Regions from separate parts of the Streptomyces sp. NPDC032161 genome, predicted to be linked through region 1. Evidence: riboswitches for the same ligand, from Rfam matches in the RefSeq annotation. Region 1 holds a riboswitch; each other region holds the start of a gene.
What was found. Region 1 has a riboswitch for cobalamin ahead of AB0E67_RS02460 (ribonucleoside-diphosphate reductase subunit alpha). Riboswitches for the same ligand answer to the same signal wherever they lie in the genome.
Positions count from the first base shown of each region.

Region 2: another riboswitch for cobalamin. It lies ahead of metE (5-methyltetrahydropteroyltriglutamate--homocysteine S-methyltransferase); the one in region 1 lies ahead of AB0E67_RS02460 (ribonucleoside-diphosphate reductase subunit alpha).
Region 3: another riboswitch for cobalamin. It lies ahead of AB0E67_RS34330 (ABC transporter substrate-binding protein); the one in region 1 lies ahead of AB0E67_RS02460 (ribonucleoside-diphosphate reductase subunit alpha).
Region 4: another riboswitch for cobalamin. It lies ahead of AB0E67_RS06085 (cobalamin biosynthesis protein); the one in region 1 lies ahead of AB0E67_RS02460 (ribonucleoside-diphosphate reductase subunit alpha).

Region 1 is NZ_JBEZVN010000001.1:590,681-595,503, forward strand. Features, by position in the region: gene mctP (monocarboxylate uptake permease MctP) at 1-1,082, shown strand, start outside; cobalamin riboswitch at 1,246-1,379, shown strand; gene AB0E67_RS02460 (ribonucleoside-diphosphate reductase subunit alpha) at 1,656-3,977, shown strand; gene AB0E67_RS02465 (ribonucleotide-diphosphate reductase subunit beta) at 3,977-4,823, shown strand, end outside.
Region 2 is NZ_JBEZVN010000017.1:90,206-95,028, reverse strand. Features, by position in the region: partial or broken gene AB0E67_RS24820 (GNAT family N-acetyltransferase) at 1-176, opposite strand, end outside; gene metE (5-methyltetrahydropteroyltriglutamate--homocysteine S-methyltransferase) at 259-2,577, opposite strand; cobalamin riboswitch at 2,743-2,967, opposite strand; gene AB0E67_RS24810 (RNA polymerase sigma factor) at 4,251-4,823, shown strand, end outside.
Region 3 is NZ_JBEZVN010000055.1:13,136-17,958, forward strand. Features, by position in the region: gene AB0E67_RS34320 (ABC transporter ATP-binding protein) at 86-934, opposite strand; gene AB0E67_RS34325 (iron ABC transporter permease) at 931-1,968, opposite strand; gene AB0E67_RS34330 (ABC transporter substrate-binding protein) at 2,082-3,044, opposite strand; cobalamin riboswitch at 3,155-3,337, opposite strand; gene AB0E67_RS34335 (alpha/beta hydrolase-fold protein) at 3,607-4,749, shown strand.
Region 4 is NZ_JBEZVN010000002.1:56,672-61,494, reverse strand. Features, by position in the region: gene cobN (cobaltochelatase subunit CobN) at 1-335, opposite strand, end outside; gene AB0E67_RS06090 (cobyric acid synthase) at 332-1,873, opposite strand; gene AB0E67_RS06085 (cobalamin biosynthesis protein) at 1,870-2,946, opposite strand; cobalamin riboswitch at 3,091-3,223, opposite strand; gene AB0E67_RS06080 (hypothetical protein) at 3,406-3,636, opposite strand; partial or broken gene AB0E67_RS06075 (hypothetical protein) at 3,782-3,925, shown strand; partial or broken gene AB0E67_RS06070 (inorganic phosphate transporter) at 4,036-4,823, opposite strand, start outside.

The DNA.
Region 1 (4,823 bases):
GGCTGCGGGCCCCCGCGCTGATCGCGTTCGTCAAGGACGGCCTGATCTACCTGGTCATCGTGGTGGCGATCGTCTACATCCCGATCAAGCTGGGCGGGTTCCACGACATCTTCGCCGCCGCCCAGGAGAAGTTCGCCGGCCCGCCCGGCGGGAAGCCGACCGGCGCCCTGGCACCCGGCGAGGCGAGCCAGTGGGCTTACGCCACCCTCGCGTTGGGCTCGGCGCTGGCGCTCTTCATGTATCCGCACTCGATCACGGCGACGCTCTCCGGCCGCAGCCGTGACGTGATCCGGCGCAACACCACGATCCTGCCGCTGTACTCGTTGATGCTGGGCATGCTGGCGCTCCTCGGCTTCATGGCGATCGCCGCCGGGATCAAGGTGGAGAACGGGCAGCTGGCCATCCCGCAGCTGTTCGAGAACATGTTCCCCGACTGGTTCGCGGGCGTCGCGTTCGCCGCCATCGGCATCGGCGCGCTGGTGCCCGCCGCGATCATGTCGATCGCGGCGGCGAACCTCTTCACCCGCAACATCTACAAGGACTTCCTGAAACCGGACGCGACCCCGGAGGAGGAGACCAAGGTCTCCAAGCTGGTGTCGCTGCTGGTGAAGGTCGGGGCGCTGGCCTTCGTCCTCACCATGGACAAGACGGTCGCGATCAACTTCCAGCTGCTGGGCGGGATCTGGATCCTCCAGACCATGCCGGCCCTGGTCGGCGGCCTGTTCACCCGCTGGTTCCACCGTTGGGCACTGCTCGCGGGCTGGGCGATCGGCATGGTGTACGGGACCGTCGTCGCGTACGGGGTCTCCAGCCCGACCCAGTCGCACTTCGGCGGACCCTCCGCGAAGATCCCCGGCATCGGTGAGATCGGCTACATCGGCCTGACCGCGTTCGTGCTCAACGTGGTGGTGACGGTGGTGCTGACCCTCGTCCTGAACGCCGTGAAGGCGCCCGCCGGCATCGACGAGACCTCCCCCGCCGACTACACGGCGGACACGGGCGAGCCGGGTGTCCGGGTGGAGCTGCCGCCGGCCGTGCCGGAGCCGCCGAGCGCGGCGGCGGCACCGGGCGCGGATCGCTGAGGGTTCCCGCCACGACGGCCCGGAAGCGGCCCGCCACGCCCCTTGCCCGAGGGGTGCGGCGGGCCCGTCCGTCTTCCTCTCCCCAGGGCCGCAGTGCGCGTTCTACGGCCTCGACGCGAGTCGACCGACACAACATCTGGGGGCGGCGGCATCGGGCGGCCCCCACATGTATGCTCATGCTCGCTGTCGCCGCAGGGGAATCCGGTGTGAATCCGGAACTGTCCCGCAACGGTGTATTCGGTGTGCTTTTGCACACCCGAGCAAGTCCGACGACCTGCCGACAGCGCATCCGGCTCGACCGAACCGGATGCCAGACGTCCCGGGCCTCGCGGATGGGCCGGCGGACGCCGTACGCAGTGCCCCCGTCCCGGGCCCCGTACTGCCCGGCCGCCCGTCCCCGCAGGCCCCGAGCCGAGCGAGGGAGAGCACCGCGTGACCATCGCGCCAGCCGATCCGGCCTCAGTCGCAGTGTCCGAAGCGACCGTGTCCGAAGCGGCCGAGTCCGAAGCGGCCGAGTCCGGGGGAACCGCACACGACGGGCCCGGTACCGCACACGACGAGCCCGGGACCGCGCTGCTGCGGACCCTGACCGCCCTCACCGTCGACCTGCCCGACACCGACCCCGGCCGGGTGGCCGCCGCCGCGCTGCGCGGGCGCAGCGCCCGGGCGGACGAGGCCGAGTTGCGGGCGCTGGCGACCGAGGCCGCCGCGGGGCTGATCTCCGAGGACCCCGCCTACTCCCGGCTCGCCGCCCGGCTGCTGACCCGCGCCATCGCGGACGAGGCGGCGGGGCAGGGCGCGGTCTCCTTCTCCGCGTCCGTCGCCGTCGGCCACCGCGAGGGCCTGATCGCGGACCGCACCGCCGCGTTCGTCCAGGCGCACGCCGCCACCCTGGACGCGCTGGTCGAACACTCCCTCGCCGACGGCGCCGACGACCGGTTCGGCTACTTCGGGCTGCGCACCCTGCACAGCCGCTACCTGCTGCGCCACCCGCACACCCGTCAGGTCGTCGAGACCCCGCAGCACTTCATGCTGCGGGTGGCGTCCGGGCTCGCCGAGGACGACTCCCCGCGTGCCGTGGACGAGGTCGCGGCGCTGTACGGACTGATGAGCCGACTCGACTACCTCCCGTCCTCCCCCACGCTGTTCAACTCCGGTACCCGGCACCCGCAGATGTCGTCCTGCTATCTGCTGGACTCCCCGCTCGACGAGCTCGACTCGATCTACGACCGCTACCACCAGGTGGCGCGCCTCTCCAAGCACGCGGGCGGCATCGGTCTGCCGTACTCCCGCATCCGGGCCCGCGGTTCGCTGATCCGGGGCACCAACGGGCACTCGAACGGGATCGTGCCGTTCCTGAAGACGCTCGACGCCTCCGTGGCGGCGGTCAACCAGGGCGGCCGTCGCAAGGGCGCGGCAGCCGTCTACCTGGAGACCTGGCACGCGGACATCGAGGAGTTCCTGGAGCTGCGCGACAACACCGGCGAGGACGCCCGCCGTACGCACAACCTGAACCTCGCGCACTGGATCCCCGACGAGTTCATGCGCCGGGTCGACGCGGACGGCGAGTGGTCGCTGTTCTCCCCGTCCGACGTGCCCGGGCTGGTCGACCTGTGGGGCGAGGAGTTCGACGCCGCGTACCGGGCCGCCGAGGCGAAGGGGCTGGCCCGCAAGACGCTGCCGGCCCGGGAGCTGTACGGGCGGATGATGCGCACCCTCGCGCAGACCGGCCAGGGCTGGATGACGTTCAAGGACGCCGCCAACCGGACCGCGAACCAGACCGCCGAGCCGGGCCGCGTCGTCCACTCGTCGAACCTGTGCACCGAGATCCTGGAGGTCACCGACGACGGCGAGACGGCCGTCTGCAACCTGGGCTCGGTCAACCTCGGCGCGTTCGTCGCGGGCGGGGACATCGACTGGGAGCGGCTGGACGCCACCGTCCGCACGGCCGTGACCTTCCTGGACCGGGTCGTCGACATCAACTTCTACCCGACCGAGCAGGCCGCCCGCTCCAACGCCAAGTGGCGTCCGGTGGGCCTGGGCGCCATGGGCCTCCAGGACGTCTTCTTCCAGCTGCGGCTGCCGTTCGACTCCGCCGAGGCCCGCGTGCTCTCCACGCGGATCTCCGAGCGGATCATGCTGGCCGCGTACGAGGCATCCTGCAACCTCGCGGAACGGTCCGGTCCGCTGCCCGCCTGGGAGCAGACGCGGGCCGCTCGCGGCGTGCTGCACCCCGACCACTACGCCACGGAGCCGAACTGGCCGGAGCGCTGGGAGGCGCTGCGCGCCCGGGTCGCGAGGACCGGCATGCGCAACTCGCTGCTGCTCGCCATCGCGCCGACGGCGACGATCGCCTCGATCGCGGGCGTGTACGAGTGCATCGAGCCGCAGGTCTCCAACCTCTTCAAGCGCGAGACGCTCAGCGGTGAGTTCCTCCAGGTCAACGCGTACCTGGTGGACGACCTGAAGCGGCTGGGCGTGTGGGACGCGCGGACCCGCGAGGCGCTGCGCGAGGCGAACGGCTCGGTACAGGGCTTCGCCTGGATCCCCGAGGACGTGCGGGCGCTGTACCGCACCGCGTGGGAGATCCCGCAGCGCGGCCTGATCGACATGGCTGCGGCCCGTACCCCGTTCCTCGACCAGAGCCAGTCGCTGAACCTCTTCATGGAGACGCCGACCATCGGCAAGCTCTCCTCCATGTACGCGTACGCCTGGAAGAAGGGGCTGAAGACGACGTACTACCTGCGCTCGCGCCCGGCCACCCGGATCGCCCGCGCCGCCTCCGGCCGTACCGCGGCGACCGCCCCCGTCCCCGCCCAGCAGGCTCCGGTCCCCGACGCGGACGCGATCGCCTGCTCCCTGGAAAACCCCGAGTCCTGCGAGGCCTGCCAGTAATGACCGACATCAACTCCGAGAAGAACCTGCTCGACCCGGGCTTCGAACTGACCCTGCGCCCCATGCGCTACCCGGACTTCTACGAGCGCTACCGGGACGCGATCAAGAACACCTGGACCGTCGAGGAGGTCGACCTCCACTCGGACGTCGCCGACCTCGCGAAGCTCTCGCCGGGCGAGCAGCACATGATCGGCCGGCTGGTCGCGTTCTTCGCGACCGGCGACTCGATCGTCGCGAACAACCTCGTCCTCACGCTCTACAAGCACATCAACTCCCCCGAGGCGCGGCTGTACCTGAGCCGTCAGCTGTTCGAGGAGGCCGTGCACGTCCAGTTCTATCTGACGCTGCTGGACACCTACCTGCCCGACCCGGACGACCGGGCGGCGGCGTTCGCGGCGGTCGAGAACATCCCGTCCATCCGTGAGAAGGCCGAGTTCTGCTTCAAGTGGATGGCCGCCCTGGACGGGCAAGGAGGGGTCGAGAAGATCGACCGGCTGGAGACGAAGGCCGACCGCCGCCGTTTCCTGCTGAACCTGATCTGCTTCGCGGCGTGCATCGAGGGCCTGTTCTTCTACGGCGCGTTCGCGTACGTCTACTGGTTCCGTTCGCGGGGACTGCTGCACGGTCTCGCCACGGGCACCAACTGGGTGTTCCGTGACGAGACGATGCACATGAGCTTCGCGTTCGACGTCGTGGACACCGTCCGCAAGGAGGAGCCGGACCTCTTCGACGACGAGCTCCAGCAGCAGGTGACCGACATGCTGAAGGAGGCCGTGGCGGCGGAGCTGCAGTTCGGCCGCGACCTGTGCGGCGACGGCCTGCCCGGCATGAACACGGAGTCCATGC
Region 2 (4,823 bases), on a different contig from region 1:
GAGGTGAGCAGCCAGGCGCGGCCCTCGGGTGCGTCAGCGGTCACGGCCTCCCGCAGTTCGGCGGCGAGGCGGGTGCCACGGAAGGCCGCGCGGACGGCGAGTTCGTCCGTCTCGCGGGCGTCGCACAACCATTCGGCGGTGCGGTCGGGACCGAGGCCGGCGGCGGCCTGTGCGTAGCTGCCGCGCCCCATTTCCGCACGTCTGCGCTGCTCGGCGGGGCCGGGGCGCTGGCGCCCCGGCCCCGGTGTTCCGGCCGGCTCAGGACGGGGAGAGCTCGCCGCGGACCGTGCGGGCCGCGGCGACCAGGTTCTCCAGGGAGGCGCGGGTCTCGGGCCAGCCGCGGGTCTTCAGGCCGCAGTCGGGATTGACCCACAGCCGCTCCGCCGGGATGGCCTTCAAGCCGGTGCGCAGCAGATCCGCCGCCTCTCCGGCGCTCGGGACGCGGGGGGAGTGGATGTCGTAGACGCCCGGTCCGGCCTCGCGCGGGTAGCCGTGGTCGGCGAGTTCACGGGCGACCTGCATGTGCGAGCGGGCGGCCTCCAGGCTGATGACATCGGCGTCGAGGTCGTCGATGGCCTGGACGATGTCGCCGAACTCGGCGTAGCACATGTGGGTGTGGATCTGGGTGTCCGCACGCACACCACCGGTGGTGAGCCGGAACGCCTCGGTGGCCCACGCGAGGTAGGCGTCGCGGTCGGCGGCGCGCAGCGGCAGGGTCTCGCGCAGGGCGGGCTCGTCGACCTGGATGACCGACGTACCGGCCGCCTCCAGGTCGCCCACCTCCTCGCGCAGCGCGAGGGCGACCTGCCGGGCGGTCTCCCCGAGCGGCTGGTCGTCGCGGACGAAGGACCAGGCGAGCATGGTGACCGGCCCGGTGAGCATGCCCTTGACCGGGCGGTCGGTGAGCGACTGCGCGTACGTCGTCCAGCGGACCGTCATCGGATCCGGGCGGGAGATGTCGCCTGCCAGGATCGGCGGGCGCACGTAGCGGGTGCCGTAGGACTGCACCCAGCCGTGCTGGGTGGCGAGGTAGCCGGTCAACTGTTCGGCGAAGTACTGGACCATGTCGTTGCGTTCGGGCTCGCCGTGCACGAGGACGTCCAGGCCCGTCTTCTCCTGGAAGGCGATCACCTCCTGGATCTCGGCCCTGACGCGTTCCTCGTACCCTGCTGTGTCGATCCGGCCGGCCCGCAGGTCCGCTCGCGCGGCGCGCAGCTCGTCGGTCTGCGGGAACGAGCCGATGGTGGTGGTCGGCAGCAGCGGCAGGCCGAGATGTGCGTGCTGGGCGGCGGTGCGCTCGGCGTACGGCTGGGAGCGGCGCGCGTCGGCCTCCGTCGTGGCGGCGGCACGGGCACGGACCGCCGGGTCGTGAGTGATGGGCGAGTGCGCGCGGGACGCGAGGTCGGCCCGGTTCGCGGCGAGTTCGGCGGCGATCGTGTCGGTGCCCTGGGCGAGGCCCTTGGCGAGTGTGACGATCTCCCGCGTCTTCTGCCGTGCGAACGCCAGCCAGCGCAGGATCTGCGGTTCGATGTCCCGCTCCGGTGCCGTGTCCAGCGGCACGTGGAGGAGGGAGCAGGAGGCAGACACATCGACGCGGTCGGCCAGGCCCAGCAGCGTGCCCAGTGTGGACAGGGACTTGGCGAGGTCGTTGCCCCAGATGTTGCGGCCGTCGACCACCCCGGCGACCAGCCGCTTGCCGGGCAGTCCGCCGACGGCGGCGAGCGCGTCCAGATGGGCGGCGGCGCCCTCGGTGAAGTCCAGCGCGAGCCCGTCGACCGGCGCCTTCGCCAGGACCGGCAGGGCGTCGCCGAGCCGGCCGAAATAGGAGGCGACCAGCAGCTTCGGCCGGTCGGCGAGCGCGCCGAGGCCGCGGTAGGCGCGCTCGGCGGCGTTCAGCTCGGCAGGGGTGCGGTCCTGGACCAGGGCCGGCTCGTCCAGCTGTACCCACTCGGCGCCGGCGGCTCGCAGGTCGGCGAGGACCTCGGCGTACACCGGCAGCAGCCGGTCGAGCAGGGTGAGCGGATCGAAGTCGGCGGCCACGCCGGGAGCCGGCTTGGAGAGCAGCAGATAGGTGACCGGACCCACGAGCACGGGCCGGGCGGTGAGTCCGAGCGCGAGGGCCTCCTTCAACTCGCCCGTCTGCTTGGCGGAGTCGGCGGTGAAGACGGTGTCAGGGCCCAGTTCCGGGACGAGATAGTGGTAGTTGGTGTCGAACCACTTGGTCATCTCCAGTGGCGCCACCTCCTGGGTGCCGCGGGCCATGGCGAAGTAGCCGTCCAGGGCATCGGCGGTGACGGCGTCCCGGTGGCGTTCGGGGATCGCGCCGACCATGACGGTGGTGTCCAGGACATGGTCGTAGAACGAGAAGTCGCCGGTCGGCACCTCGTGGATGCCTGCGTCGGCGAGGTGCCGCCAGTTGTTCCGGCGCAGGTCGGCGGCGGTGGCCCGGAGGGCCTCGGCCGTGACGCGGCCCTTCCAGTAACCCTCGACGGCCTTCTTCAGTTCCCGGTTCCGGCCCTGACGGGGGTAGCCGTACACGGTGGCCCGTGTTGCCGCGGCTGCGGACTTCGGTGTCACGGAGATCTCCTTCGCGAGATGAATCCCTGAGATCCCGGGGACGGGACGAGAGCGCGAAGGGATGACGAACCGGGCGGAGACGATCCCGTGCGGCAAGGCACGGTCATCCGCCTGGTATGTACGCCGACCCGCCCTCGAGGTCACCGGGATGTCCGCGCACGACTGGTCCGTGCGCGGGCAGTTGGCAGGTCTTCGGACTCGCGGGCACGTCCTCACCTCATGAGGACATCTACTGGCCGTCGCTTCCCAGACCCTGTACGTCGGGTCCAGTGCGTATGACGGCGGTCGTTCCCGCTCACCGCTGCGGGGCAGTCCCGGATTCCCACCGGGTTCCCTCTTGCGACGCTCCCGCCTGGCTGACGGGGGCGAACCAGCTGCTGCCCGCAGCCTACGGGCTGACGCGCGAGGAAGGGCGAGGTCGTCCATCATCCGGATGGTGAATCAAGTCACGTGTGGCGGACGGCGCGGGGGCATGGACGCGGTGGGCGCGATCCCGGTCCACACCCCGCGGCGTACCGGATCCTGAGCCCCGGTCGCGGGCGTGGAAGCCCCGCTTGGAGGGCCGCCTCTCGGATCCGTCTGTGGTTCGTTCTCTCCAACGGGCAGCACGACGAGTATCCGGACGAGGACACCGTGCCGATCGGTGAGGCGTTCAGGATCGTGGAGCACATCGTCGGCGCCGGATCCTGGCCCGCCGACGCGCACCGGGTGGTCGATCGCTGATCCGGCGGACCTGTCGCCGGGCTCGGACGCCAGGATTTCGGTACGACGGCCGGTCAAAGAAGTCCCCGCACCGCGCGGTGATGCTGCCACGGGAGACATGCGGTGAACGGGATTGATCCGATCCTGCGAACGCTGAACACGGCGAGTTCCTGCTCGCCAATGAAATCGAGCGCCGCCCGGTGCCAACGGGGGCCCGGACGAAGAATGCCGAACGCGGCCACCGGAATAGCGTAAAAGCATTGCAGTCCCTCAGGATTCCGAATGTTCTGCCTTCGGAGGTCTCCGAGGTATACCGACGCAGTGGTGCCAAGCATGCTCTCCGGGTGGGCGACGGCAGCGACGCAAGGACGCCGGGCAACCGAAAGGGCCGCAACGGATCTGCTCGTTCCCCGGTACGGCACTGAACGTCGAGGCGGTGGCCTGATCGGAGGATCACCCCTGGTCAGGGCCTTTGGGGGAGGTGCCGGTAGTGAGTTGTTCACGTGACTCGGCCGTATTGCTCACGCCGGTCGGCACGCCGTCAAGGGCGACTTTCCTCACAGTGGGAGTTTGCTCTCCGCGGGCCCTTCCCGGTGATTACGCGATGGTAGCCTCGAGTGAGTGAGGGATCGACTCGCCATTGCGGAAGCCCGCCGAGATATTCCTGGTGAAACGTCTGTCGATTTGCCTCGGAATGCTTCGCTTCTATGTACCGAGGTCCAGATGGCTGGTAAATCGCTCTTGGTATTCGACACGGCGTTCACAGGGGTGCGAAGCCGTTGTTCGAGGTCCTTTTCGGTGTACGCCCGCAGGATCGTCGAGCAGCTCGAAAAGCCGGACACGGATTTCCTTGCGAGGATTTCATCGACGATCGGCACCGATGGGCGGTACATCGCGGAGGGCACCCCGACACAGGTCGTCCGTCCCGCCTTGTGCACGGGCGGATTCCCTCGCCCGCTGCTGGGGGCGGCATGAGCCCGGGGCAGACGGAGACCGGTGAGCTGCTCGTCGAAGAAGCTCCGGTGGAGACGGAGGACGACACCGACGCCCTCCCCGCGCAACTCCTCCCCGACGGAGGCACGACGGACCCGGTCAAGGACTACCTGCGGCTCATCGCCCGTGTCCGTCTGCTCACCGCCGAGGAAGAGGTGGATCTGGCCAAGCGGATCGAGGCGGGGCTGTACGCCGAGCGCCTGCTGGCGGAGAGGCCGGACGCGGAGCCTTGTTCCAGACGGGAGTGGGCGGCGCTCGCGGCCGACGGGCATCGGGCCAAGGACCACCTCACCGAGGCCAACCTCCGCCTGGTGGTTTCCATCGCCAAGCGCTACACGGGCCGGGGGCTGGACCTGCTCGACCTGATCCAGGAAGGGAACGCGGGTCTCATCCGCGCCGTGGAGAAGTTCGACTACACCAAGGGATTCAAGTTCTCCACCTACGGGACCTGGTGGATCAAGCAGTCCGTCAGCCGCGCTCTCGCGGACCAGAGCCGTACCATCCGCATTCCGGTCCACGCCGTCGAGGTCATCAACCGAGTCACGCGAGTC
Region 3 (4,823 bases), on a different contig from region 1:
GGGCCGTGCGGCAACAGGTGGCCACGATGGTCGCTCGCCGCCGTGCCGAAGGCGGGAGCGGGCCGTCTCGCGCGACCCCGCCCGCTCACGGAACGGGCCCGTCCCCCCGGGCCGTCACGGCCCGGCGGGGTCCCAGCTCCCCGGGCAGGAACGTCACATGGGGCGCTCCCGTGCGGGGGTGGACGACGACCTCGCCCGCCACCTCGTAGACCTCGCGCAGCAGTTCCGCGGTGATCACCTCTGCGGGTGGGCCGGACGCGACGACCTCGCCCCCGCGCAACACGTAGAGGCGATCGCAGTAGTACGCCGCGAGGTTGAGGTCGTGGAGCGCGACCAGAACGGCGGCGGGGAGCCGGCGCAGGATGCCGAGGACGTCGAGCTGGTGGCGTATGTCCAGATGGTTGGTGGGTTCGTCGAGGACGAGCAGCGAGGGCTGTTGGGCGAGGGCGCGGGCGATGAGCACACGTTGGCGCTCGCCGCCGGAGAGCCGGTCGAAGGAACGGTCGGCGAGCGAGGCCGCGTCCACGGACGCGAGGGCGGACGCGATCAGCCGGGCGTCCTGTGCCGTGTCGCCGTCGAACAGGCCCTTGTGCGGGGTACGCCCCATGGCGACCACCTCACGGACCGTCAGGTCGAAGTCGGCGACGGGCTCCTGGACCACCGCGGCCAGGGTACGGGCCAGTGTGCGCACGGGCAGGCGCCAGACATCGGTCCCGTCGACCCGTACGTGTCCGGCGTCGGGTCGCAGCACGCGGTAGACCGCGCGCAGCAGACTCGACTTGCCGCTGCCGTTGGGGCCGACCAGCCCCACGACCTCGCCGGGGCGGACGGTCAGGGAGACGTCCCGGACCAGGCGGTGCGCACCGGCGGACAGGGTGACCCCGTCGACGGACAGGGCGCCGCCGCCGACGGCGCGTTCGACCGCGTCGCTCATGCCGCCCCCCGTTCGTCGTTCCGCCGGGCGTCACGGCGCATGAGCCAGAGGAAGAAGGGGCCTCCGCACAGCGCCGTGAGCACCCCGACGGGAAGTTCCAACGGCGCCGCGACCGTGCGGGCGGCGATGTCGGCCCAGATCAGGAAGACGGCTCCGCCGAGGGCGGCCGTCGGCAGCACGCGACGGTGGTCGCCGCCGACGACGAGCCGCACGGTGTGCGGCAGCATCAGCCCGACGAAGCCGATCGGCCCGGTCGCGGCGACCAGGACGCCGGTGACGAGGGACAGCAGGACGAACATGCGGGCCCGGAACCGGGCCACGTCGAGTCCCATCGTGCCCGCCGACTCCTCGCCGGCCAGCAGCAGGTTCAGGTTCCGTGCCTGTACCAGCAGGACGGCGATGCCGAGCAGCAGGGCGGCACCCGGCAGCCAGAGCGTGTCCCAGCCGACGCCGCCGAGGCCGCCGAGGGTCCAGGCGAGGACGGCACGGGCCTCGTGGCCCCGGCCGGTGGTGAGCAGCAGCAGGTTCGTCACCGCGGTGAGCACCGACGCCGTCGCCACACCGGACAGCACGAGCCGTACCGAGGTGATGCGTCCGCCGGTGCGCGCGGTCGCGTACACCACCAGCAGCGCGCCCAGGGCACCGGCGAACGCGGCGGCCGGCAGCGAGACGGGCCCGAGCGCGCCCATGCCGAGCACGATCACCGTGACCGCGCCCAGCGACGCGCCGGAGGACACGCCCAGCAGGTACGGCTCGGCCAGCGGGTTGCGGATGAGGGCCTGCATGGCGGTGCCCACCACGGCCAGCCCGGCGCCGGTCACGGCACCGAGCAGCACCCGCGGCGCCCGCACGTCCAGGACGATCGTCTCCCGGGCGCGGGTCCAGGACGGCTCCTGCCAGTCGGCGCCCAGCGCGTGCGTCACGATGCCCCACACCTGGCCGGGCGGCACGTGCACCGAGCCGATGGCCAGGCCGGCGGTGGCGGAGACCACCAGCAGCAGCGCGAGGACGGTCAGCGCGAGGGGGAGGGGCACGCGCCGCGACCGGCCGCCGCGGCGCGGGAGCCACGCACTCGCTCCGTCGACCGCCCTCTCGGTCGTCCCGTCGGGCGGGGCGGCCCTCACGGGCGTTCCCGTCCCCGTCCCCGTCACCGGAAGCTCTCGGGATGCAGACCGCGTGCCAGGCCGTCGACCGCGTACGCCGAACGGATGCCGACGAGGGTCGCGGTCAGCGGCAGGACCACGAACCGCTCGTTCCTGATGGCCGGGACGTCGGCGAGGGCGGGCTGCGAGAGCAGGAACCGCTTCTTCTGCTCGACGCTGCCGGAGCCCGCGTAGTCGTAGATCACCACGACCTCGGGCTTGCGGGCCACGACCTGTTCCCAGGAGACGTCCCCGAAGACGTCGTCGAGCCCCGCGAAGATGTTCCGGCCGCCCGCCAGCCCGATCAGGTCGTTGCCGAGCCCCTTGCCGCCCGCGGTGAAGGCGGTCTTCTCGCCGCTGTCGTAGACGAAGACGGGCACGTCGGGCCCCTTCCCCACGGCCGCGACGGCCTTGTCCACGCGCCCCCTCAGATCGGCCACCAGCGCGGAGGCGCGGTCCGGGACGCCGAAGACGTCGCCGATGGTGGTGATCTCGTCGTAGGTGTCCCGCATCGTCACCCGCTTCTTGCCGCAGTACTCGCGGTTGAGGTAGGTGTCGATGCCCGCCTCGGCGAACGCCTTGCGCGACCGGCCCTCGTTCTCGGCGAACGCGCTGCCGTAGCCGCCGTAGACGAAGTCCGGCTCCGCGTCCAGGACGGTTTCGAAGGACGGCTCCCGCTTCGCCAGTTCGGGTACGGCCGCGAAGTCCTTCCGCAGCTCGGGCAGGACGGCCGAGTCCGGGAAGGCGGTACCGACCATGCGGTCCTTCAGCCCCAGGGCGAGGAGGAGTTCGGCGGGGTGCTGATGGATGGTGACCACGCGCGAGGGCGGTTTGTCGTACGTCGTTCTCACACCGCAGTTGTCCACGGTGACCGGGAAGCCCTCGACCGACGACGCACCGGCCTCCGGCTTCCCGGGGGAGCCGGCGGTGCCGCAACCGGCGGCCGACAGGACGGTGGCCAGGGCCATGACCCCGGCGACGACGCGCGGGGCGCGCCGGGTACGGGCAGAGGGAGAGCAGGGGCGGCGGCGGGGTATGCCGAAATACACGTAGAGCCTCCTGGGGAGTCCGCGCTCCTCAAAACGGGCCCGCGACAGGCCAGTGTCCTGACTCCCGGATCGACGTTCCCCCCGCCTTCCCGCGCGGCGCGCAGTGGCATGTCGAAGGGTTCCACTCCCCGGTCACAGTGGCGGGACCGTGCCGGATTCGCACCGGCTTCCTGTCTCCCGTCGCGGCGATGACCTGCCGATATTACGTTTGTCCGACGTCGGCGCACAAAGGGCGCCCATGTGAGTGATCGCACGCCGAGAAACCGGGGCCCGTCCCCCGGCCGTTCCCGCCCCTTCCCGGCGCGGCCGGGGCGCGCGATGCGGGAGGCCGAGGGCGACCGGCGTCGAAGGAGCGGGGGCCGGTTGCCGAAGGCACGGGAGTGACCGGCGTCAACACGAGGTTCCCGGTTCTCGCGTTCGACGTAAAAAGGTGGAAAAGAGGGTAAACCATCGTGCTGTGTGCGACATCCTCACTGGCGTGATGAGCCTGACGGGGACACCCTTCTTCCTGGCCACGATCGCGCTGGCCATGGTCAGCCTGCTGCTTCCCCTGTTGCTGTGGGGGCGGGTACGGGGTCCCGCCGTGGTACGAGGCGCGAGCCGCCTCGCGATGGTCGTCCTCGCGCAGGGGGCGGCCGTGCTGAGTGTCTTCGTGGTGGTCAACAACACCAACGGCCTGTACGACAGCTGGGCCGATCTGCTCGGCACCGGACACCATGTCGTCGCAGCCCCGGACCTCGGACGCGACGGACTCGGAAGTCACAAGGACCTGGCGAACGAGCCGAAGGCCGTCCAGGAGTTCGACCCGGTGCACGACGCCCGGATGGGGCGGAACGTCCGCGTCACCCAACTGCGCGGCCGGGTGTCGGGGGTGCGCGGCGAGGTGTACGTGTGGCTGCCGCCGCAGTACGACCAGCCGGCCTTCCGGCACCAGAGGTTCCCCGTGGTCGAACTCCTCGGCGGCTTCCCCGGTTCGGCGAAGGCGTGGTTCAGCAGCCTGCGGGTGCAGTCGCAGTTGGCGGCCGGGATGCGGAGCGGCGAGATCGCCCCGTTCATTCTCGTCGAACCGCGCACCAATCTGCTGGCCGGTCAGGACACCGGATGCGCCAATGTGCCGGGCGTCGTGGACGCCGAGTCATGGCTCAGCGTGGACGTCCGGCAGATGGTGATCGACACCTTCCGCGCACGGGGCGGCGCGAAGGGGTGGGCGGTGGCCGGCTACTCGGCCGGGGCGCACTGCGCCGTGAAGATGGCACTCGCCCACCCCGACCGGTACCGGGCCGCGGTGGGCCTGTCCGGCTACAACGACCCGGCCGCCGAACGGGTCTCCCTCACGGCCCGCGCCCCGGAGCTGCGGCGGGCCAACAACCCGCTGTGGATCCTGCGCCATGCGACCACCCCTCCGCGCGTCGCGCTGTATCTCTCGGGCGGACGCGACGACGGCTACCGCGACGGACTCGCGCTGCGGCGCGCGGCGGCACCCCCGACACGGGTGGTGGTGGCCCGGGTGACCGGGCCGCACACCATCGGCCTGTGGAAGCGCCAGGTGCCCCAGGTCTTCCGCTGGCTGACGGCCGAACTGTCGCCGTGGGCGGGACGGGTCGCGCCGACGAAGGGAGTCTGAACCGACAAGAAGCGCTGGGGGAGGGACCGACGGCCCGCGGGGGAGTGGCCGAGGCGGGGGCGTGACGGGTGGTC
Region 4 (4,823 bases), on a different contig from region 1:
CCGCCCTCCACCAGGTAGCGCAGCGCCTCCGCGACCACCCCGGCGGGCACGGACGACTCGGCCATCAGCTCCGCGTCCGGCACGGTCTCGCCGCCCAGCAGCACGGTCGGGATGCCGGACGCCCGCAGCACGGCCAGGCCGTCCTCCCAGGCGCGCTTGCCGCCGAGCAGCCGGACGACGGCGACGGAGGCGCCCTCGATCAGCGCGGGCAGTTCCTCGTGGACGTCGACACGGGTGGGGTTGCCGATCCGGTAGGGCGCGCCGGAGGCGCGGGCGGCGAGCAGGTCCGTGTCGGCGGTCGACAGCAACAGCACGGTGCTCGTGGGGGCGTTCATACGCGTGCTCCAGGTGCTCCGGGGGCGATGAAGGGAAGTCCGGACGGCGCGCCCGACTCGATGAGCCGGAGCAGCGCGCCGGTGTCGGCGTGTTCTTCGATCAGGTCGCCGAGGCGGTCGAGCTGTTCCTCGCGCAGCTCGGCGAAACGGGTGTCGGGGGCGGGGACGAAACGCCGGCCCGCGGCGCGCGCCACCTCGGTCAGGAAACGGCGGCGGAACGCGTCGCTCTCCAGCGAGCCGTGCCAGTGGGTGCCCCACACGGCTCCGGCCCGGCAGCCGTCCAGGGCGCGGCCCCGGCCGTCGGTGAAGAACGGCTCGCCGCCGCGCACGTCGGCGACGCCGTGGTGGATCTCGTAGCCCTCGACCGGCGCGCCGAGCGCCTCCCCGACGGGCCGGGCCAGGGTCTTCTCGCGGTCGAACCGGACGCGCAGCGGCAGCAGTCCGAGCCCGTCGACGTGCCCGGCCCGCGATTCGACCTCGTCCTCGATGTGCTCGCCGAGGACCTGGTAGCCGCCGCAGACGCCGAGGACCGGCCGGCCCTCGGCGGCACGCCGGGCCAGGGCGTCGGCGAGCCCGCGCTCGCGCAGCCAGGCCAGCGCCCCGACCGTTCCCCGGGTGCCGGGCACGACGACGAGATCGGCGTCGGCCAGCTCCTCGGCGCGGTCCACGAAGCGGACGACGACGCCCGGTTCGGCGGCCAGCGCGTCCACGTCGGTGAAGTTCGACATCAGGGGCACGGCGCACACCGCGACCCGCAGCACGTCCTCGCCGTGCGGCGGCGCGACCACCGACTCGCGCACGGCGCCGCGCAGCGAGACCCGGAGCCCGTCCTCCTCGTCGATGCCGAGGCCGTGCGCGAAGGGCAGCACCCCGTACGTCGGGCGGCCGGTGATCTCGCGCAGCATCTCCAGGCCCGGCTCCAGCAGCGACACGTCGCCGCGGAACTTGTTCACGAGATAGCCCGCGACCAGCGCCTGGTCCTCGGCGGAGAGCAACGCCGTCGTACCGAAGAACGACGCGAAGACGCCGCCCCGGTCGATGTCCCCGACCACCACCACCGGGAAGCGCGCCGCCCGGGCGATGCCCATGTTCACGATGTCCGTGCGCCGCAGATTGATCTCGGCCGGGCTGCCGGCCCCCTCGCAGATCACCGCGTCGTACGTGCTCCGCAGCCGCTCCAGGCAGTCCACGACCGTGCCGAGCAGGGCCTCCTGCCGTCCGCCGTGGTAGCCGCGCGCGCTCATCTCGCCCACCGGCCTGCCCATCAGGACGACCTGGCTGGAGCGGTCCCCGCCGGGCTTGAGCAGCACCGGGTTCATCAGCGCGGACGGCTCCACCCGGGCGGCCGCGGCCTGCATGGCCTGGGCACGGCCGATCTCGGCACCCTCCCGGGTGACGTAGGAGTTCAGCGACATGTTCTGCGCCTTGAAGGGCGCCACCTTCACGCCCCGGCGCGCGAGCCAGCGGCAGATGCCCGCCGTGACGACGCTCTTGCCCGCGTCCGAGGTGGTCCCGGCGACCAGGAGTCCGCCGCTCATGTCCGTCTCCGTCCTGTGTCCGGGCGTCCCGCGGTCAGGAGCCGCGCGGCCCCCGCGGCGGCGCCGCCCACACCTGCGGGCCGGGTGCCCGTGATCCGTCCCCGTCCCGTGCCCCGTACGTCCGCGAGCCGTCGCGCGGCGAGACCCGCGCCCAGCCGAGCGGCCACGCACACGCCGAGGGCCAGCACGCCCACCCGGCGCGAGAGCCGCACCGCGCGTTCGATGTCCGCGGTCTCCACCGCCCGGCCCGCCTCCCCGTTCAGTACCGGGCGGTGCTCCACCCGGCCCCCGTACGCCAGCGTTCCGCCCAGGCGCACGCCCAGCGCGCCCGCGAACGACGCCTCCACCGGGCCCGCGTTGGGGCTCGGATGCTTCGCCGCGTCGGCCCGCCAGGCCCGTACCGCCTCGCGCGGCCGTCCGCCGGCGGCCACGGCGAGCACGGCGGTCAGCCGGGCGCCGGGCCATCCCACGAGGTCGTCGAGGCGGGCCGAGGCCCAGCCGTAGCGCCGGTGGCGGGGCGACCTGTGGCCGACCATCGCGTCCAGGGTGTTGACCGCGCGGAAGCCGACGAGGCCGGGCACACCGGCCAGCGCCCCCCACACCAGGGCGCCCACCACGGCGTCCGAGGTGTTCTCGGCCACGGACTCCACCACGGCGCGGGCGATCTGCGGCCCGTCCAGGGAGTGCGGGTCGCGGCCGCACAGGTGCGGCAGGCGTTCCCGGGCCACCGCGACGTCCCCGGCGGCCAGGGCGCCGCCGACGGCCCGTGCCTCCCGCCCCAGCGAGGTGCCGCCGACCACGGACCAGGTGGCGGCCGCGGTCAGCGCGACGGAGGCGGCGGGGTGACGGCGTACGGCACGGGTGAGCAGCGCCGCACCGCCCACGGCGCCTCCGGCGCAGACGAGGGTGTGCAGCGCGCCCCACCCGCGGTGGTCGCGCCACAGACGGCGTTCGACGCCCGCCGCGGCCCGCCCGAAGGCGGCGACCGGGTGCCCCCTGCGGGGGTCACCGAGCAGCAGATCGCCGATCAGACCGGCTGTGGCGCCGTACGCGAACACGCGATCGGCACGCATGGCTCAGTCGGCCGTCGTGCCTCGGAGGACCTTCGTACGGGCGGCTCTCGGGGAGAGCGCCGGGGCAAGGGACGCACGGCTGCCAGGCATGGCGACTTGTCCTCACTCAGGGTCCGCGCCCTGGTTCGACGTGACCGGCGACCAGAGTCTCCTGGCTCCCGGATCCGCGATTCCCCCGGCCTTCCAGCCCGCTCGCGCGTGCCGTGACTTCCCGGTGTGGGGGACCGCTCCCCGGTGACAGTGGCGGGACCGCGCCGGATTCGCACCGGCTTCCTCTGCTGTCGCCGTAAATGGCTCCGGCAGTCCACCACGCTCTGCGAACGCCCGTCAACTTGCCGTTGACCTGCGGCGGTGCAGTGTGCTGAGGCCCACATCGGGACGGGGACACGACGACGGGCCGGACGCGCGAGGTGCGTCCGGCCCGTCGGGGCTGCGAAAAGGAGGTGCCAGGGGAGGGCCTCAGGCGACGATCAGATAGATCCCGTACGCGACCGCCGCCACGCACAGCGCGAAGCAGACGTACGCGCCCGCGCGCGCCAGCTCCCGGGATCCGCCGGAGCCGCCCCGGGCCGCCGCCTCGGGCTGCTTGGCGAGACCGACGATGCCGAGGGTGAAGACGCCCACCAGCGCGACGGTGACGACGAGGGAGACGCCGAAGACGGAGCCGAGGGCTGCCCAGTCGATTTTCATGCTGCTTCCTTAGACGGTCTGCGGACGGTCCGCGTGTTCGGTCCGGTGCCGGTCACGGCGCTTTCGAAATACGTCCTAGACGGCGGCGGGACGCGCCGGGTCCTGGGCGGTGGCGGTCGGGGCGGCGGCCGCGGGCGTGGCCGGGATGATGGTCATGAGGTCCTGCGCCGCGGCGGTGGCCGCGACGGTGGGCGGCGGGCTGACGGCGGCGATGGCCGTGGTGACGACGCCCGCGGGTTCGACGGCGCTCTCCGAGGGGGCGACGTCCCCGTGGCCGACCGGCTTGCGGCGCGAGACCAGCCAGATCGAGCCGGAACCCACGACCAGCAGCGCCGCGACCACGACGACGCCCCAGGTGCCCTGCTTGGTCAGCAACTCGGCGCCCGCGCCGACCAGGCCCGCGGCCGGCAGGGTCAGGCCCCACGCGACGAACATCCGGGTGGCGGTGGACCAGCGGACCACGCCGCCCTGGCGGCCGAGACCCGCGCCCATCACGGCGCCGGAGCAGGACTGGGTGGTGGACAGGGAGAAGCCGAGGTGCGAGGAGGCGAGGATGACCGTGGCCGCGCTGGTCTGGGCGGCGAAGCCCTGCGGCGGCCTGAGGTCGGTGAGGCCGCTGCCCATGGTGCGGATGATGCGCCAGCCGCCCAGGTAGGTGCCGAGCGCGATGGCCGTACCGGCGGAGACGATGACCCAGACCGGCGGGTTGGCGCCGGGGTGCAGCACACCACCGGTGACCAGGGCCAGGGTGATGATGCCCATGGTCTTCTGCGCGTCGTTGGTGCCGTGGGCGAGGGAGACCAGTCCGGCCGAGGCGATCTGACCGGCGCGGTAGCCCTTGGCGGTGGCCTTCTCCTGGGCCTCGTCACGGATCTTCCCGCCGATCCGGTACGTCAGCCGCGTGGCCAGCAGCGCGGCGAACCCGGCGACGATCGGGGCGGCGACCGCGGGGATCAGCACCTTGGTGACGACCGTGCCGCCGTTGACCGAGGACCAGCCGGCCGACATGACCGCGGCGCCGATCAGCCCGCCGAACAGGGCGTGCGAGGAACTGGACGGCAGCCCGACCAGCCAGGTCAGCAGATTCCACAGGATGGCGCCGACGAGTGCCGCGAAGATGACCTCCGTGCGCAGCCCGTCCTCATTGATGATCCCACCGGAGATCGTCTTGGCGACCTCCACGGACA